3 regions of the Bacillus sp. WC2503 genome follow, and region 3 is predicted to be linked to each of the others. Evidence: riboswitches for the same ligand, from Rfam matches in the RefSeq annotation. Region 3 holds a riboswitch; each other region holds the start of a gene.
The links. A riboswitch is a leader RNA that binds a small molecule or an ion and turns the genes downstream of it on or off. The one in region 3 is predicted to bind S-adenosylmethionine.
Positions count from the first base shown of each region.

Region 1: linked by a shared signal. The riboswitch ahead of ACUN26_RS23460 (bifunctional O-acetylhomoserine aminocarboxypropyltransferase/cysteine synthase) and the one ahead of ACUN26_RS25970 (cyclase family protein) in region 3 are both predicted to bind S-adenosylmethionine.
Region 2: linked by a shared signal. The riboswitch ahead of metI (cystathionine gamma-synthase/O-acetylhomoserine thiolyase) and the one ahead of ACUN26_RS25970 (cyclase family protein) in region 3 are both predicted to bind S-adenosylmethionine.

Region 1 is NZ_JBQYMD010000001.1:4,542,846-4,548,553, reverse strand. It holds gene ACUN26_RS23470 (YjjG family noncanonical pyrimidine nucleotidase) at 104-799, shown strand; gene ACUN26_RS23465 (chloride channel protein) at 997-2,226, opposite strand; SAM riboswitch class I at 2,538-2,642, shown strand; gene ACUN26_RS23460 (bifunctional O-acetylhomoserine aminocarboxypropyltransferase/cysteine synthase) at 2,735-4,033, shown strand; gene metA (homoserine O-acetyltransferase MetA) at 4,017-4,922, shown strand; gene ACUN26_RS23450 (homoserine dehydrogenase) at 5,064-5,708, shown strand, end outside.
Region 2 is NZ_JBQYMD010000001.1:3,490,671-3,496,378, reverse strand. It holds gene ACUN26_RS17915 (IS4 family transposase) at 1-161, shown strand, start outside; gene ACUN26_RS17910 (hypothetical protein) at 582-731, shown strand; gene metC (cystathionine beta-lyase) at 1,101-2,264, opposite strand; gene metI (cystathionine gamma-synthase/O-acetylhomoserine thiolyase) at 2,261-3,373, opposite strand; SAM riboswitch class I at 3,469-3,578, opposite strand; SAM riboswitch class I at 3,781-3,890, shown strand; gene ACUN26_RS17895 (bifunctional homocysteine S-methyltransferase/methylenetetrahydrofolate reductase) at 3,961-5,708, shown strand, end outside.
Region 3 is NZ_JBQYMD010000001.1:5,021,682-5,027,389, reverse strand. It holds gene ACUN26_RS25990 (FAD-dependent oxidoreductase) at 1-278, shown strand, start outside; gene ACUN26_RS25985 (MFS transporter) at 421-1,722, shown strand; gene ACUN26_RS25980 (nucleotidyltransferase domain-containing protein) at 1,839-2,621, opposite strand; gene ACUN26_RS25975 (PRK06851 family protein) at 2,733-3,842, opposite strand; SAM riboswitch class I at 3,993-4,105, shown strand; gene ACUN26_RS25970 (cyclase family protein) at 4,191-4,823, shown strand; gene ACUN26_RS25965 (hypothetical protein) at 4,852-5,232, opposite strand; gene ACUN26_RS25960 (ATP-binding protein) at 5,463-5,708, opposite strand, start outside.

The DNA.
Region 1 (5,708 bases), 480 kb from region 3:
TTCACCTCATATTTAGTATGAGATATCGCCTATTATTTTTACAAGAAAGAATGATACGATTTACTTAAATTTGTTTTTGTAGAAAAGAGAGTGTGAGGGGTTTATGAAAAAATATAAAACATTGTTGTTTGATGTAGATGATACACTGTTAGATTTCCAGAAGACGGAGAAAGTGGCATTACGTATGCTTTTTGAGGAGAAAGGGATTCCTCTAACTAGTGAGGTTGAAGCGCGTTATAAAAAAGTTAATAAAGGTCTTTGGGATGTTTTTGAAAAAGGCGAAATCAACCGCGATGAAGTTGTAAATACACGGTTTTCCATTTTATTCAAAGAGTACGGGGAAGAAGTAGATGGGATATTATTCGAAAATAATTACCGTAGCTACTTAGAAGAAGGAAATCAACTCATACAAGGTGCATTTGAATTTATAAATCAAATTCAAAATGAGTATGATTTATATATAGTGACAAACGGCGTTTCTAAGACGCAAGATAAACGTTTACGTAATGCAGGGTTACATTCATTGTTTAAAGGTATTTTTGTTTCTGAAGATACAGGTTTTCAAAAGCCGATGAAAGAGTATTTTGAGTATGTTTTTGAACGGATTCCTAACTTTGCTTCTGAAGAAGGGCTTATTATTGGGGATTCATTAAGCGCCGATATTAAAGGTGGATATGTAGCGGGAATTGATACTTGTTGGTTTAATCCAGAAAAGAAATTAAATGATAGCGAGATTGTGCCAACATATGAAGTGCATAGTTTTGAAGATTTATACGCTCTATTGAAGCGGCATGTATAACAAAAATAGGCAGTGGAATTTTTGTCCCTACTGCCTACTTTTATCCCGCTATTTGCCGGGCAGTAAGACCCACACCTCAAAATTCAGCGGAAGCAAAGAAGTTAGGTGGGGGTCGGGCTGCCCGTAAACGCCCGATTGGTGAAGGCTAATAATCAGTGGGGATGAACAAAACCCCCACTGATTAAAGTTTCACTTTATTAATTTGTAGTTTCGTTCCGTTTAGGAAGCGGAAATGCATTACCAATCGCTGCTGCCCCGAGCATTGGTAATAGTAAATTAAGCGGGAAAAACATAAGTAATAGCAAAGTTATAGCTATTGGCTTTCGTAACGCATAGCTCGAAATCGCTGTCGTTACGATGGCCACAGATGCTACTGGATCTATAGGAAGAATAGAAGCTATAGCGTATCCAATACTTGACCCTGAAAATATAATTGGGAAAATATGTCCACCACGCCACCCCGTATTTAAACAAACGGCAGTAATGCATAGCTTTAAAACTCCTGAAAGAAGTAGTATCCAAAAGGATAAATGCCCCCATTCAACAACTAATTCTTTTAATTGATGTTCCCCTGAAAATAATGTGTACGGAAGAAAAGTGCCTACAATTCCTAATAAAATACCACCGATAATTCCAAGTGTAATTTTGTACTTTGTAAAAGGATGAATTAACTTCTCTAATATGAATTCTAATTTGAAATAAAAGAAACCAATTATAGCACCAATACTAGCAAGCGGGAGAAATGCGATCCATTCATTGAAAGAAAGTGAACCTTCTCCAAAATCAACAATAAAGGATCCTCGATTATCGAGTTTACTCAGTAGTAAATAAACAGAAAAACCTGCAAAAGTAGTAGTTAAGTATACAATTGCTTTTTTTCTTTTAGAAAATTCGTTAATTTGCTCACTCTCATTTTCATTTGGGGCCAAGTAACCGAATAATGGTGCATTAAAAATGACACTTAAAGTAGCACCAATTCCAACCTCTGTTAGTTCATTCATTCCCTTTAAAGCAAATTTAAAGCGATCACCAACCCATGTGCAAAGTCCGCCAATAATTCCAACAAGTGCGGCTTCTGGACCGAGACTAGCCCCAAATATTAAGACAATAATCGCAGTTAAAGTAGCTTGATGGACAAAACGGTATTCAATCCTACCTGTTTTTTTATATTCATCCATAACCTCTGGCATAAGACGTGGATATGTACCAAAGTATTTTTGTGATAAACCAACAAGAATCCCGCCGATTGTGGTTACGCAAAGGGTGTAATAAGGGGGGGAAGAGAAAACGCTAGGTAAATAACCCCAAATAAAATGGATTCCGATATTTATCGTAACTAAAAATAGCCAGACTGTAGCGCCTACTATGGATCCTAGAAGAATGCCATATAAGACGATTATATAATGCATGTCTTTTGTATTTGTCATGTTATACCTCCGTTATGCAAGTCTTAGTAGGAAAAGGTTGCAGATGTTAGTGTGAAATGGATTGAATATGTATAGTATCTTTTTGAGAGGATTGCTTATTCAATATGTAGGGCGATTTTTTGAATTTATAGTTTAAGTTACTTATTTAATTTTATAGATTGATTTGAGTTTTTTAAAGGTCTTTTTTGAAATAGAATGGAATATATTTCTTTTGTTGCTTTCTATAAAACTGTTAACATTTATTTTAGAACATTCGGAAAAATCGATTGACATTAGGAAATTATTGCTATAAAATCAACGGTAATTGCATAGTCTTATCAAGAAAAGGTGGAGGGACAGGCCCGATGAAACCTTGGCAACAGCCGTATAACGGAATTGTGCCAAATCCTGCAGGTAATAATCCTGAGAGATAAGAAAGAGCCTTTAGAGCGTGTTTTTAAACTGCTCCTTTCTTATTTTCAGGAAAGGGGCAGTTTTTTATTTTGTATAAAAGAAAGGAGAATGAGAGATGGGAGAATCATGGGGAAAAGGAACGATTTGTGTGCAAGGTGGCTATACACCAAAGAATGGTGAACCACGTGTTTTGCCGCTTTATCAAAGTACAACGTATAAATACGATACGTCGGATGATTTAGCAGCACTATTTAATTTAGAGGCAGAAGGATATATATATACGCGTATTGGCAATCCTACTCTAGCTGCATTCGAGCAGAAGTTATCAGATTTAGAAGGCGGTGTAGGAGCGGTTGCAACAGCTTCTGGGCAGGCAGCCATTATGCTAGCAGTTTTAAATATTTGTAGTAGTGGAGATCATCTTCTTTGTTCTTCAACAGTTTACGGGGGGACGTTTAATTTATTTGGAGTAAGTTTACGTAAGCTTGGCATTGATGTTACGTTCTTTAATCCAAATTTAGCAGCAGATGAAATTGTGGCACTTGCTAATGATAAGACGAAACTCATCTATGCAGAATCGTTAGGAAATCCAGCAATGAACGTTTTAAATTTCAAAGAATTTTCAGATGCAGCCAAAGAGCTGGAAGTACCTTTTATCGTTGATAACACATTAGCGACTCCTTATTTATGCCAAGCGTTCGAACATGGAGCAAATATTATTGTTCATTCTACGACGAAATATATTGATGGGCATGCAAGCTCTTTAGGTGGCATTGTAATTGATGGAGGAAATTTTGATTGGACAAAAGGGAAATATCCTGAGCTTGTTGAACCAGATCCAAGTTATCACGGCGTAAGCTATGTTCAAAACTTTGGGGCAGCAGCTTATATTGTGAAAGCACGTGTTCAGCTGTTAAGAGACTATGGAAATTGTATGAGCCCATTCAATGCGTATATTAGCAATATTGGCTTAGAAACACTGCATTTACGAATGGAGCGTCATAGCGAAAATGCTCTCGCAGTTGCCAAGTGGCTTGCTAACCATGAACGTATTGAATGGGTGAGTTATCCGGGGTTAGATAGTAATGAAAATTACTCGTTAGCACAAAAGTATTTGAAAAAAGGTGCTAGTGGAGTTTTAACTTTCGGTATTAAAGGTGGATTAGAAGCAGCAAAAGAATTTATCGCAAATGTAAAACTAGCGACTCTCGTAACGCATGTAGCTGATGCAAGAACTTGTGTTATACATCCTGCTAGTACGACGCATAGACAATTAAGTGCTGAAGATCAGCGTTTAGCTGGTGTTACATCTGATTTAATTCGTTTATCGGTTGGTATAGAAGATGTTTCTGATATTATTGCAGATTTAGAAGCGGCATTAGTCGGAGGCAAACAACATGCCGATCATAATTGATAAAGACTTACCAGCTCGTAAAGTATTGCAAAAAGAAAATATTTTTGTAATGACGAAGGAACGAGCAGAAACACAAGATATTCGGGCATTGAAAATTGCTATATTAAATTTAATGCCAACGAAGCAAGACACAGAGGCACAATTACTTCGATTAATTGGAAATACACCATTGCAATTAGATGTTCATTTGCTTCATATGGAATCACATCTGTCTCGTAATGTAGCGCAGGACCATTTAACAAGCTTTTATAAAACGTTTCGTGATATTGAAAATGAAAAATTTGATGGACTCATTATTACAGGAGCACCAGTTGAAACTCTTTCTTTTGAAGAAGTAGATTATTGGGAAGAGCTTAAACGTATTATGGAGTATTCAAAAACGAATGTAACATCTACGCTTCATATTTGCTGGGGGGCACAGGCTGGTTTGTATCATCATTACGGCGTTCCGAAGTATCCCCTTAAGGAAAAAATGTTCGGTGTATTTGAACATGAAGTCTGTGAGCAACATGTGAAACTGTTACAGGGGTTTGATGAGTTGTTTTTTGCCCCACATTCCCGTCATACAGAAGTACGAGAGAGTGATATTAGAGGGGTGAAAGAATTAACGTTGTTAGCAAACTCTGAAGAAGCTGGTGTTCACCTTGTTATTGGGCAAGAAGGAAGGCAAGTTTTCGCCCTCGGACATAGTGAATATAGTTGTGAGACGTTAAAACAAGAATATGAACGAGATCGTGACAAAGGGTTAAATATTGACGTGCCAAAAAATTATTTTAAACATAATAATCCAGATGAAAAGCCGCTTGTTAGGTGGAGGAGTCATGGGAATTTATTATTCTCTAATTGGTTGAATTATTACGTGTATCAAGAAACCCCTTATGTATTGTAAAAAAAGATTGTGTAACACGTGGCAACGTTTTCTTTGTAAGGATTACTCTTTATTTTTCCGAATGTTCAAAATACATTGTTTTTCATATTTTTTACTCATATAATTTCATCTAAACACAATTTTTGAGGGGTGGACAGTATTATGAAAGAAATTCAGGTTGGTCTATTAGGTCTTGGAACAGTTGGTAGCGGTGTAGTTCGTATTATTACAGATCATCAAGAGCGACTTATACACCAAGTAGGTTGTCCAGTGAAGGTAACGAAAGTATTGGTGCAAAACATTGAGAAAGAGAGAGAGGTAGAGGTACCTTCTACTCTATTAACACAAAATGCAAATGAAATTTTAGATAATCCAAATATTGATGTTGTCATCGAAGTGATGGGTGGCATTGATGATGCAAAGGCATATATTTTACAAGCTTTACAAAGTGGGAAGCACGTTGTGACTGCAAATAAAGATTTAATGGCGTTACACGGAGCGGAACTATTAGCAGTAGCAAAGGATAATAAGGCTGATTTGTTTTATGAAGCAAGTGTAGCTGGAGGAATCCCGATTTTGCGAAGCATCGTAGAAGGACTTTCTTCAGATCTTATTACGAAAGTAATGGGAATTGTAAATGGAACGACAAATTTTATTTTGACGAAAATGTCAGATGAAGGGAGAGCATATAACGACGTGTTAAAAGAAGCCCAACAACTTGGATTTGCAGAAGCAGATCCAACATCAGATGTAGAAGGTTTAGACGCGGCAAGAAAAATGACGATTTTAGCTACTCTCGGTTTCTCT
Region 2 (5,708 bases), 1.5 Mb from region 3:
TACAAAAGGACATTCATGAATTATTAAAAGTTTTACTGCGTTTGTTTTATCTTTTAGAGAAAAATGGGCGGAAATCTCACCGGTACGAAAAGAAAACCGTCTTTGATATCTTAGGTGTTGTGTATGATTATACGTTGTCACAAAGTTTCAAAGTTGTATAATATTTTTTGAAATACCTATTTAATAGGCTTATTTGTTATGCCCATCTTTAATACAGTCGTAGAAATTTAAAGAAATAACTCTCACATATACCCTCTTAGCACCCTTAACTTGATGGTGATGGGGTAGAGTCAAGAAAATACGCATTTACAACGATAAGTATTTTGATACAAGTCTTATGAGACATTATGAGGTCTAATTGAAAGGTGATTGGATTATGTACCGATAGGTTTTACTCTATTGAGATTGTGAAGTTTCCTACTTAGACTAACGGGGCAGGTTAGTTAGATAAAGGGATATTTGGATTAAGATAGATGTAAGTAGAAAAACTACTAAAGTAATAAGATTTTCTTCAGTAAAATAAGGTATATTATATTTGTTGAATAGATTCTCTGTAAAGACAAGAAAAGTAGGTGAACAAAGTGGGCAAATATCAATTGGATTACAAAAGTCAGGTAGCTGTGGCAAAGTTTCATGAAAAACAGACGCCTGCCAAATTTGATAAAAAGCAGCAACTTGAAAAATTGCGTGCGGAGTATTTGAAAAAGAAGCAAAAACAAACAGATAAATAATATGTTTTGTTTGTCTGATTGTTTTGTATTCGGTGTAAACAAAAGGAAATAGGTAAGTTATTCATCGTTCAAATATATACAGGCTATTTTTTCAAACATCTTTCTTAATGAACTAACGCATGCGTTAGTTCATTAAGAATAAATAAAAAAGTCGATTCCTTGAGAGGGGAATCGGCTTTTTTTAATAAGTGATATTTCCTTAGCGTTGTAAATCCGCATTTTCCTGACGCTACCCCTCATTAGACTAACGAGGAGGATGGTTGAAGAAGACAAAAAAATTTGAGTACAAAAAGAAAAAACACTAAAAAGAATATACTAAACCGCATAAAAAGAAGATATGAGAACTTAATCTCATATCTTCTTTTCTCTCTACGCATTTACAGGTTCTTCTACATAAGAGAGGGCATTTTCAAAATCGGATATTAAATCGTTAACATTTTCAAGACCGACTGATAAGCGAAGTAATGAATTAGAGATACCTCTTTCATCACGAGCTTTTTGCGACAGTGCGGCGTGGGACATTTTAGCTGGGTAGGAAAGAATCGATTCGACAGCTCCTAAACTCACTGCAAAAACAGGTAATTTTACTTTTGATAAAAATTGGCGGAGTGCATCTTCTGACTGCAAAGTAAACGATAAGACCGCTCCAGCTGACGTTGCTTGAGATTGTTGAATATTAAATCCAAGATGTGTTTGTAATCCCGGATAATAGACATTTTGTACTTTAGCATGCTCTTGTAAATAGTGTGCAATTTTATTGGCATTTGCAGCTGAGTGCTCAAGACGTACATGTAATGTTTTTAGACCGCGAAGTACGAGAGAACAATCTTGAGGTCCTAAAATAGCGCCAAATGCATTTTGTAAAAATCCAAGCTTTTGAGCGAGTTCGGCATCTTTTACGACCGTTAATCCGGCAGTAACATCACTGTGACCAGCAATAAATTTTGTAGCACTATGAAGAACGACATCGGCGCCAAGATCAAGTGGCTTCTGGAATAATGGTGTCAAAAAAGTATTATCAACAAATGTAAGAGCACCAATAGATTTTGCGAGTTTAGAAACCTCGCGAATATCTGTTACTTTTAAAAGTGGGTTAGATGGTGTTTCTACATAAAAGAGTTTCGTATTCGATTTAATATTTTGCTTTATTTCTTCTAAATTGGTCATATCAACAAATGTATGTGAAACACCGTAACGGGAGAGTACTTCAGTTATAATTCGATAAGTGCCTCCGTATACGTCTTCTGAAATGAGAACGTGATCGCCTTGTGAAAGAAGGAGAAAAGCAGTAGAAATCGCTGCAATGCCTGAGGCAAAGGCGAATCCTTTTGTTCCGCCTTCTAATAAAGCAATGATATCTTCCAGAGCTTCACGAGTTGGATTTCCAGATCGGCTATAGTCGTATTTGCCAAAAGTATCTACATCAAACTGGTGAAATGTTGATGTGTTATAAATGGGAACGTTAACAGCTCCTGTTTGTGCATCGTGTTTATATTGGTTGTGTAGTAAGAGTGTATCTATAGAATAACTCATATTCTCACACCTTCTTTTACAAGTTTAATGGCTTGATTTAAGTCTTGAATTAAATCATTACTGTTTTCAATGCCGACGGAGAATCGAAGAAGACGATTACATACACCGTTCGCCGTTCTGATTTCTTCTGGAATATCAGCATGTGTTTGCGTTGCTGGATAAGTCATTAAACTTTCTACACCACCAAGACTTTCGGCAAATGTGATTAAGGATAAAGATTGTAAGAATGGATTAATCCAAGCTTCATCTTTAAGTCGGAATGAAATCATACCGCCTCTCCCTGGATAAAAGACATCTGTCACACCATCCTCATCATTTAAATAAGCAACAACTGCTTTCGCATTTTCTTCATGTTGTTTCATGCGAAGCGCTAAAGTTTTCATACCACGAATTAATAGCCATGAGTCAAATGGGCTTAAGACAGCACCGGAGGCATTATGATAATGAGCGATTTCCTCACAAAGTTCCTTTCCTTTTGCAACGACAAGTCCGCTTAATACATCATTATGCCCACCTAAATATTTCGTTGCACTATGAAGTACGATGTCAGCACCTTCTGTTAATGGCTGCTGTATATAAGGCGTGTAGAATGTATTGTCTACGATAAGAAGTAGTCTGTGTCTTTTCGCTACAGTTGCGACAGCGGCAATATCAGTAACTTGCATTAATGGATTAGTCGGAGTTTCTATGAAAATAGCCTTCGTTTCAGTTGTGATAGCTTGCTCAATCTGTTTAATAGATTGTGTATTTACGTATCTACATCGAACATTCCACTTTTTTTCGTGTTCGGAAAATAAGCGATACGTTCCCCCGTATAAATCTTCGGATACAATAAGTTCATCTCCAGAACGGAATAATGAAAGGACGAGGAGAACAGCTGCCATACCTGAACTACAGGCATAACCTTGTTGGCCATATTCTAAGTCTGCGATTGCCTGTTCTAAAAGACCACGAGTTGGATTTCCAGTTCGTGAATAGTCAAAGCCGGTAGATTTACCAAGTCCTTCGTGACGATAAGCGGTTGAGAAATAAACGGGTGGATTAACAGTTCCTGTTGTAGTTTCGCTACGATTTCCGATTTGTGCTAGTTTTGTTTCGATAGTTGACATGTAAAAATTCCTCCTTTTTAAATTGAACCAGTAGTTGAATATAAAATAAAAAAAAGCCTTCTAAGAAGAAGGCTTTCGGATTGAATAGAGTCTTCTTCTCATCTGTCAAATCTTTCACAATTTGCTGGAATTAGCACCTTATTAACAAATGTTAATGGTTGCTGAGGCGTCATAGGGCCAGTCCCTCTACCTCTCTAGATAAGAATGTTCGTATGAAATTTTTATTATGTTTTTAACTTTACAGCAAAAGTTAATTGAATTGCAACTTTATTTTAAATAATTTTTATTTTTCCGCAAGTGTCATTGACTTTTATATTTGTGCATGCTAAATTTATAAAAAATTAACAAACATTGTTAAAAGGGGAACGCATTTCCTTTTAGCTACATAAATAAAATAATAAAGACAACTCTTATTGAGAGCGGTGGAGGGAAAGGCCCTGTGAAACCCGGCAACCTTCAAACGAAATGTTTGAAACGGTGCTAATACCTGCAAAACGAATGTTTTGCATAATAAGAGGCGGAACAATTATGTCCCCCTCTTCAAAGTGAAGAGGGGGTTTTTATATTGATAGAAATGAGGGAGATTCGTGAAATTACTAGATTTATTATCAAAAGGAATTGTAATAGGTGATGGTGCGGTTGGAACGTTATTACATTCACATGGTTTGCAAAGTAGTTTTGAAGAATTGAATGTATCTGATCCAGACCTAATTATATCGATTCATAAACAATATGTAGCTGCTGGTGCAGATGTGATTCAAACAAATACGTATGGAGCAAATGAGGCGAAATTACGTATGTATGGCTTAGAAAATCAAGTTGTTCAAATTAATAAAGCGGCAGTGAAGCTTGCGAAAGCATCTGTTACAAACAGAAATGCAATTTTAGGAACAATCGGTGGTATGAAACATATCGGAGCTGTCACAACGACTGATATGGAGCGAGAATTTATGCTACTTGAACAGGCAGGTGCTTTACTAGAAGAACAGGTTGATGGATTACTATTAGAAACTTTTTACGATGAATTTGAATTACTTCATGCCGTTAAAGTATTGCGTAAGCAAACGAATATTCCGATTGTTGCTCAAGTAGCGTTACATGAAGCAGGTACGACTCAAAATGGAAATGATGTCAATGAAATATTAAAACAGCTTATAGATTACGGTGCAAATGTTGTTGGATTGAACTGTCAACTAGGGCCACTTCATATGACGGAAGCTTTCAAAATGATATCGATTCCGCAGAATGGCTATTTATCAGCATACCCAAATGCAGGTCTCCCAAATTATGTGGAGGGACGTTACGTATATGAGGGAAGCCCAGCTTATTTCGAAGCGATGACACCGAAATTTATTGAGCAAGGTATTCGGTTATTGGGTGGTTGTTGTGGTACGACTCCAGAACATATTCAAAGTATGAAGCGCGCTGTTGCGAATGTTACACCTGTAATAGAAAAAGACACAATTCAAAGACCGAAAGTAGTTCATACACACGAGAAGCGTTCGAAGGCACAGGTTACTCTTGCGGAAAAGGCAAAAAAACAAACGACAGTTGTAGTGGAATTAGATCCGCCGAAAACGTTAGATACACAGCGTTTTTTTGAAGGAGCAAGAGCGTTAAAAAGAGCGGGAGCAGACGCTATTACTCTAGCAGATAATTCATTAGCATCGCCTCGTGTTTCGAATATGGCAATGGGCGCACTATTAACGAAGCACGATATTCCAGTATTGACACATTTAACGTGTAGAGACCATAACGTCATTGGACTACAATCTCATTTACTAGGTTTATCAGCGTTAGGTATGGAGGAAGTATTAGCTTTAACTGGTGATCCAGCGCGCGTTGGTGATTTTCCGGGAGCAACTTCTGTATATGATCTGTCCTCTATAGAGTTAATTAAAATGATTAAAGAAATGAACGATGGACGTTCCATTTTAGGGAAATCCATTGGACCGGCAACAAGGTTTTCAGTCGGAGGTGCTTTTAATCCTCACGTAAGGCATTTAAAAGCAGCGGTAAAGCGAATGGAACGAAAAATAGATGCTGGGGCTGAATATTTCTTAACACAGCCGATATATGATGTTGCTTTAATAGAAGAAGTATATGAAGCAACAAAACATTTGGAACAACCTATTTTTATTGGAATTATGCCATTAGTAAGTAAGCGGAATGCAGACTTTCTCCATTTTGAGGTGCCGGGTATTACTCTTCCTGAAGAAATAAGAGAGAGAATGGATGGACACGAAACGAAAGAGGCAGCTATCGAGGAAGGGATTCGTATTTCACAAGAGTTGATCGATGCAGCGATGAAATATTTTAACGGTATCTATTTAAT
Region 3 (5,708 bases):
AAGGGAAACTTGAAACTGCATTACGTAAACCAGAGGATCTTGAAGTTGGCGAAGGATCCGTTGTACATGTCAACGGTAAACGAGCAGGTGCTTATAAAGATAAAGAAGGAAAACTACATATCGTCGATACGACTTGTACACACCTCGGCTGTGAAGTTGAATGGAATAACGGTGATTGTACTTGGGATTGTCCTTGCCACGGTTCTCGTTTTTCAATTGATGGCGATGTTATGGAAGGGCCAGCAGATCAACCATTAAAACGAGTTGATAACGAATAAAAAAACAAAGAAGTTCAACAAGAATCCTGTTGAACTTCTTTGTTTTTCATGACACCTTTTCATATAAATTTCGACATAAGAAGGGGAATATTAACAGTAAATAAAATAATATATTCATCTACAAATAAAAGGGGTGAATACTATGCAACCTTCTGCTCCACCTCATCTAGAATCTACAGAAACTATCTTTTCAAGCTCTATTACAAAACTTGTTGTTTTTATTTGTTGGCTCGCCATTCTAGCTGACGGATATGATTTAGGTATTTACGGTGCCGTTCTGCCAAAGCTTTTAGAAGACAACAGCTGGGCACTATCACCAGCTCAAGCTGGAACAATTGCCAGCTATGCTCTATTTGGGATGTTTATTGGCGCTATTCTAATCGGAACCATTACAGATTTAATTGGACGAAAGTGGACACTTATATGCTGTTTAGCTCTTTTTTCTATCACAATGGGCTTAGCTGCAATTGCTCCTTCTCCTGAAGTATTTGGGCTATCTCGATTTATCGGAGGAATCGGATTAGGCGGTGTTATCCCAACGGCTTCCGCACTTACTGTTGAATATTCATCAAAAAAACGGCAATCTTTTATTTATGCTCTTATGTTTACCGGCTATCCTTTAGGTATCGTGTTAGGTGCTATTTTATCCATGTTTATGTTAGAAGATTTCGGATGGAGAATTATGTTTGGCATCGGAATGATTCCGCTACTCCTCATTCCTTTCATTATTCTTTATTTACCTGAGTCCATTCAATTTTTATTATCGCGGAATCGACAAGAAGAAGTGAACAAAATTCTTAATCGCTTTCAAATTGAATTCCATGTAAAAGATGAAATTTCTGAAGCACCATCTAATATACAAAAGAAAAATGGATTTCTTACGTTATTCTCAAAAGAATACATAAAAGCAACGCTACTTTTTTGGATCACTTATATAATGGGAATGTTTTTAATATACGGTTTAAATACTTGGTTACCACAGATGATGCGTCAGGCAGGATATCCTCTTGGATCTAGTTTATCATTTCTACTTATGCTAAATATTACTGCAGCTATCGGCGCATTATTTGCTGGGGCGATTGCCGATCGTATAGGAGCAAAAATTGTTATTAGCATCTCCTATCTTATGGCAGCCATATGTATTGGACTACTAACAATTAAACCATCTGTTACAATCATTTATCTTTTAATTGGTCTTGCTGGAATTGGATCAGTCGGTATTACTCAAATATTAAATGCTTATGTAACACAATACTTCCCATCACATATACGAGCTACCTCCTTAGGCTGGGGACTTGGACTTGGCCGAGTTGGTGCAATTGCTGGACCTATTCTTGTCGGTATTATTATGACAATGCAATATGACTTAGCATGGAATTTTTACTTATTCTCTTTTGCAGGTCTTATCGCAGCTATATCTGTTTTCTTTATTCCTACAAAATAAAGTGAAACTTTAATCAGTGTTGAGGTGCATCCCCAGCTGATTATTAGTCCACACCAATCAGGCGTTTACGGGCAGTAAGGCTCCCACAAATAGCGGGATAAAAAAAGAGCACAAATTTACTTGTGCTCTTTTTTATTTACTTCAAACAACATATTTCTAAATAGTGTATTCAAACTCTCAATATCAATCCCTAATCCCTTTTCAATCCCTTTCACGTATTGCTGATAATAATCAATTTGTTCTTCTAAAAATTGATTTAACACTTGAATTTTCAATCCAACATCTAATTCCGTACCCGCTTTTTTCTTTATTAACAACTTCTCAATCTCATTCAATACACTACGTTCTATAGATAGTTCTGTAATCAAACGATTAAATTCTACTGGAGGTAATGTCCCTTTCTCTTCTAGCCACTGACAAGCTAAAATAGGACGTAATACATAAAAGTACTTTTTCAACTTTACATTCTCGCCTTGCAAAAATTCACGATAATTTTTTGAAGCCATATGTAAGTAATGATATATCGTTGCTTTTGGATCAAAATTCTTTTCACTCATTTGCTGAAGCTGCTCTGGAAAGTTAGAGTTTTTCGAATAAAAAATTGGTGATCGAATCCACTCAAGTAAAGCTGGATTTGACTTCGCAAACAGTTGTAATGCCTTTTTAATATCCCAGCCACTTATATCTAAGTCATCACTAATTGGATATTCAATTACATCACGTTTATCATGAATTGATAAATACCATTCTACCGGATGTATATAAACAAACCTAACATCATAATCGCTATCTTTCGATGGAAATCCCCAAGCACGACTCCCCGATTCCACTGCAAATAAAATTTTCACATCATTCTCTTCTTCAATTCTTTCTAACTCTAATTCAATTTTTTCTCTCATTTCATACCATCCCCATTTTTTGATTATTTCCTTGGAAATTCGACAAATATACTATTAATTTTACTACACACTAAAATAACTGCCAGAATTTTTCTGACAGTTTAACAAAGACTATTTTTTCTTTTCAATTACAGTAGCGGTAATTCGTTCAAACTCTTTTTGAATTTCCTCTTTATATGCATCCACTTTTGAAAAATCCATGGCAGCAATATAAATTCGTTCTAATTTATCACGAACTGATTTTGCTTTTGCTAAGAAAGACATCGCCTCATTCATTTTTGCTTTATATTGAATGGAAACGTCACGAATTTCTGTAGCATACTTCTCATCCGTCCCCGGTTTAACAATAAGAGCATACATATCTATAATCTCATCACCCACGCGACTTGGAAAATATTCATGTGGTGCGGTACTATCAAAAATTGCAAATCCTAATTCTCTTACAATAACCATATCAAGACTATTCGGGTCAAATCCGCAATGATATACTTCAACGTCAAAACCTTTTTCTTCTGCTGCCTTCGATAACTTTTTGAGCATTGTTGATTTTCCAGAGCCCGGGCGTCCTTTTATAAAATAACGATGTGGCAATCCTTCTGTTAAATTAGGAACAAAATCAACTGCTCCTTTCGGTGTAGCAGCTCCTAAAAAACGATGTTTCACAATCGATTGTTGCCCCTTTTTATCTGCAAATAATTTCTGAATTAGCTGATCTGTTAGTTCATTTGCTTTATTAAAATCAATGTTATTAATATATATTTTCTCCCACTCATCATGTATAACTAATGCCTCTTTAAAACATCCGTAAGCAGATTTGAAAGCCTTGCTCGCTTCTGATACAAACCGTTCAATTTCTACCTTCTGCTTTCTTAATTTACCTGAGTCCCAAGCAACTCCTAAATTTATATACTCTTCAATAACTCCTGGCATTTTCGGCTCAATAACATGCGGTGATGTTCCATCAACAATTCCTACTTTTAATTTTGGAATAATCACCCCATCAACCGACTTATTATCAGAAGAACAATGCAAAAGCTCAATATCATATCCTTTTTCAACCCATTCACGACCTATTGCCTTAATTAAAGAAGATTTTCCCGTTCCTGGACCACCCTTTAAAATAAACAACCTATCTAGCCCTTTTAAATTCTCTTCGTATAAATTATGAAATCCTCTAGCTGTATTACCACCAGCATAATAATTTAACACATTCCCTGTCACTGCACTCACTCCTTCGCAACAGTCTACTTACATAAGCTACAATATGCGAGCAACTTTATTTGGGTGAACACCTAATTTGTATTGCATGAAAAAAGGAAATGAATTACAATTTAAATATCATGAATATTTCGAATTCCGAAACTGAATAAACCTTTATCAAGAGAGGCAGAGGGACCGGCCCTTTGAAGCCCAGCAACCTCAGTTTATAAGAACTGAATAGGTGCTAATTCCTGCAAAATGCATTGCATTTTGGAAGATAAAACGCAACTAGTATGTAAAGCCCATCTTTCTTGATCATGAAAGATGGGCTTTTTATTATTTGAAAAACATATATTGGAGGTATTTAAAATGAAAGTAATTGATCTATCACAAACGTTTGAAAATAATATGTCTCAATTTCCCGGAACACCAACAATCCAACTAGAAGCCATTACAAGCGTTGAAGAAACAGGATATCAAGTTACAGATTTCCATTCGGTCGTTCATGTCGGTACACATTGCGACGCTCCTGCGCATTTTATTTCTGGTGCAACAACGATTGATCAATTGCCCCTTGATCAGTTTGTAGGTGAAGCAGTTCTCATCGATGTCACTCATGTTCAAGAGAGAAAACTCCCTAAAGAAGTATTGCATAATGCCGACATAAAAAAAGACGATATTGTCATTTTCCATTCTAATCTATCTAATAAATGGAATACAGAAGCTTATGAGAAAGAAGCATTTTATCTTTCCGAAGAATTAGCTGAAGAACTAGTTGAATTAAAAGTAAAATCAGTCGGTTTAGATTTTATTTCTCCCGATGAGGTAACGACAGAAACATCACCCATTCATCACATACTGTTAGGCAATAATATTTTCTTAATTGAAAACTTAACAAATCTAGATGCTATTAAAGCGAAACGTTTCTTTTTCTCAGCAGCACCTTTAAAAATTAAAAATAGTGACGGTGCTTTCGCAAGGGCATTCGCTGTTATTTTTTAAAATATGGACTACAAAAAAGCAAAGATCATCACTGACCTTTGCTTCTATATTTTTTATTTACATTAAGGAAAAATTGTTCCAACCGGGGACGTACCCAAGCTAAATAATCTTTCTCTTTCTTCTTTGTACAAGCTATCTCTTCCCCATCTACCATTCCAACAAGTTCTAGCTCTAACAGTTGCCTCGTGAATGCTAGTATATTTACTTCTTCTGCTGGATACTCTTCTTTTAATTTCTCCTCAATTTCTCCCAATAAAAAACCGTCACGCATCATTGCCAATGCATCAATCCAAAGTGGCGGCATTTCATATTTTTCTCCTGTAATTGTATCTTTTACAATATAATTCTTTTGCTCTTTTCGAAATTGAATCGTGTGTAAGCATACAGTCGAATTTAATGTTAATTCCATCAATACCACCTCTTTCATCATATCTGCATAGAAAAAAGGATGCGCGGGCACCCCTTCTTTTCTTTTCATAACACTACCGAACCGTTACATGAGTAACCAATCTCATGTCGATATTTTCCTCCATTATAAACGAAGTATTTTATAAAAAAAACCCTTCTTGAAACATTTTATTAAATGTTTATATTTACACAAGAAGAACACTTTTCTGAAAAATATTTTCTTCTACTTCGCTACATCGTCGGTAAATAAATTTCCACTTTCGTTCCCACACCCATACTACTTTGAATCGTGATACTCCCTTGATGTTCTTTAATAATTTTATATGTAATCATTAAACCAAGCCCTGTACCATTCTCCTTCGTTGTGTAAAAAGCCTTTCCAATCTTCTCTAATTTTCCTGCCTCTATACCAAATCCTTGATCCTCGACAGCAATACACAAATACCCCTTAGTTTTTTCATATGCCCGAATATGAAT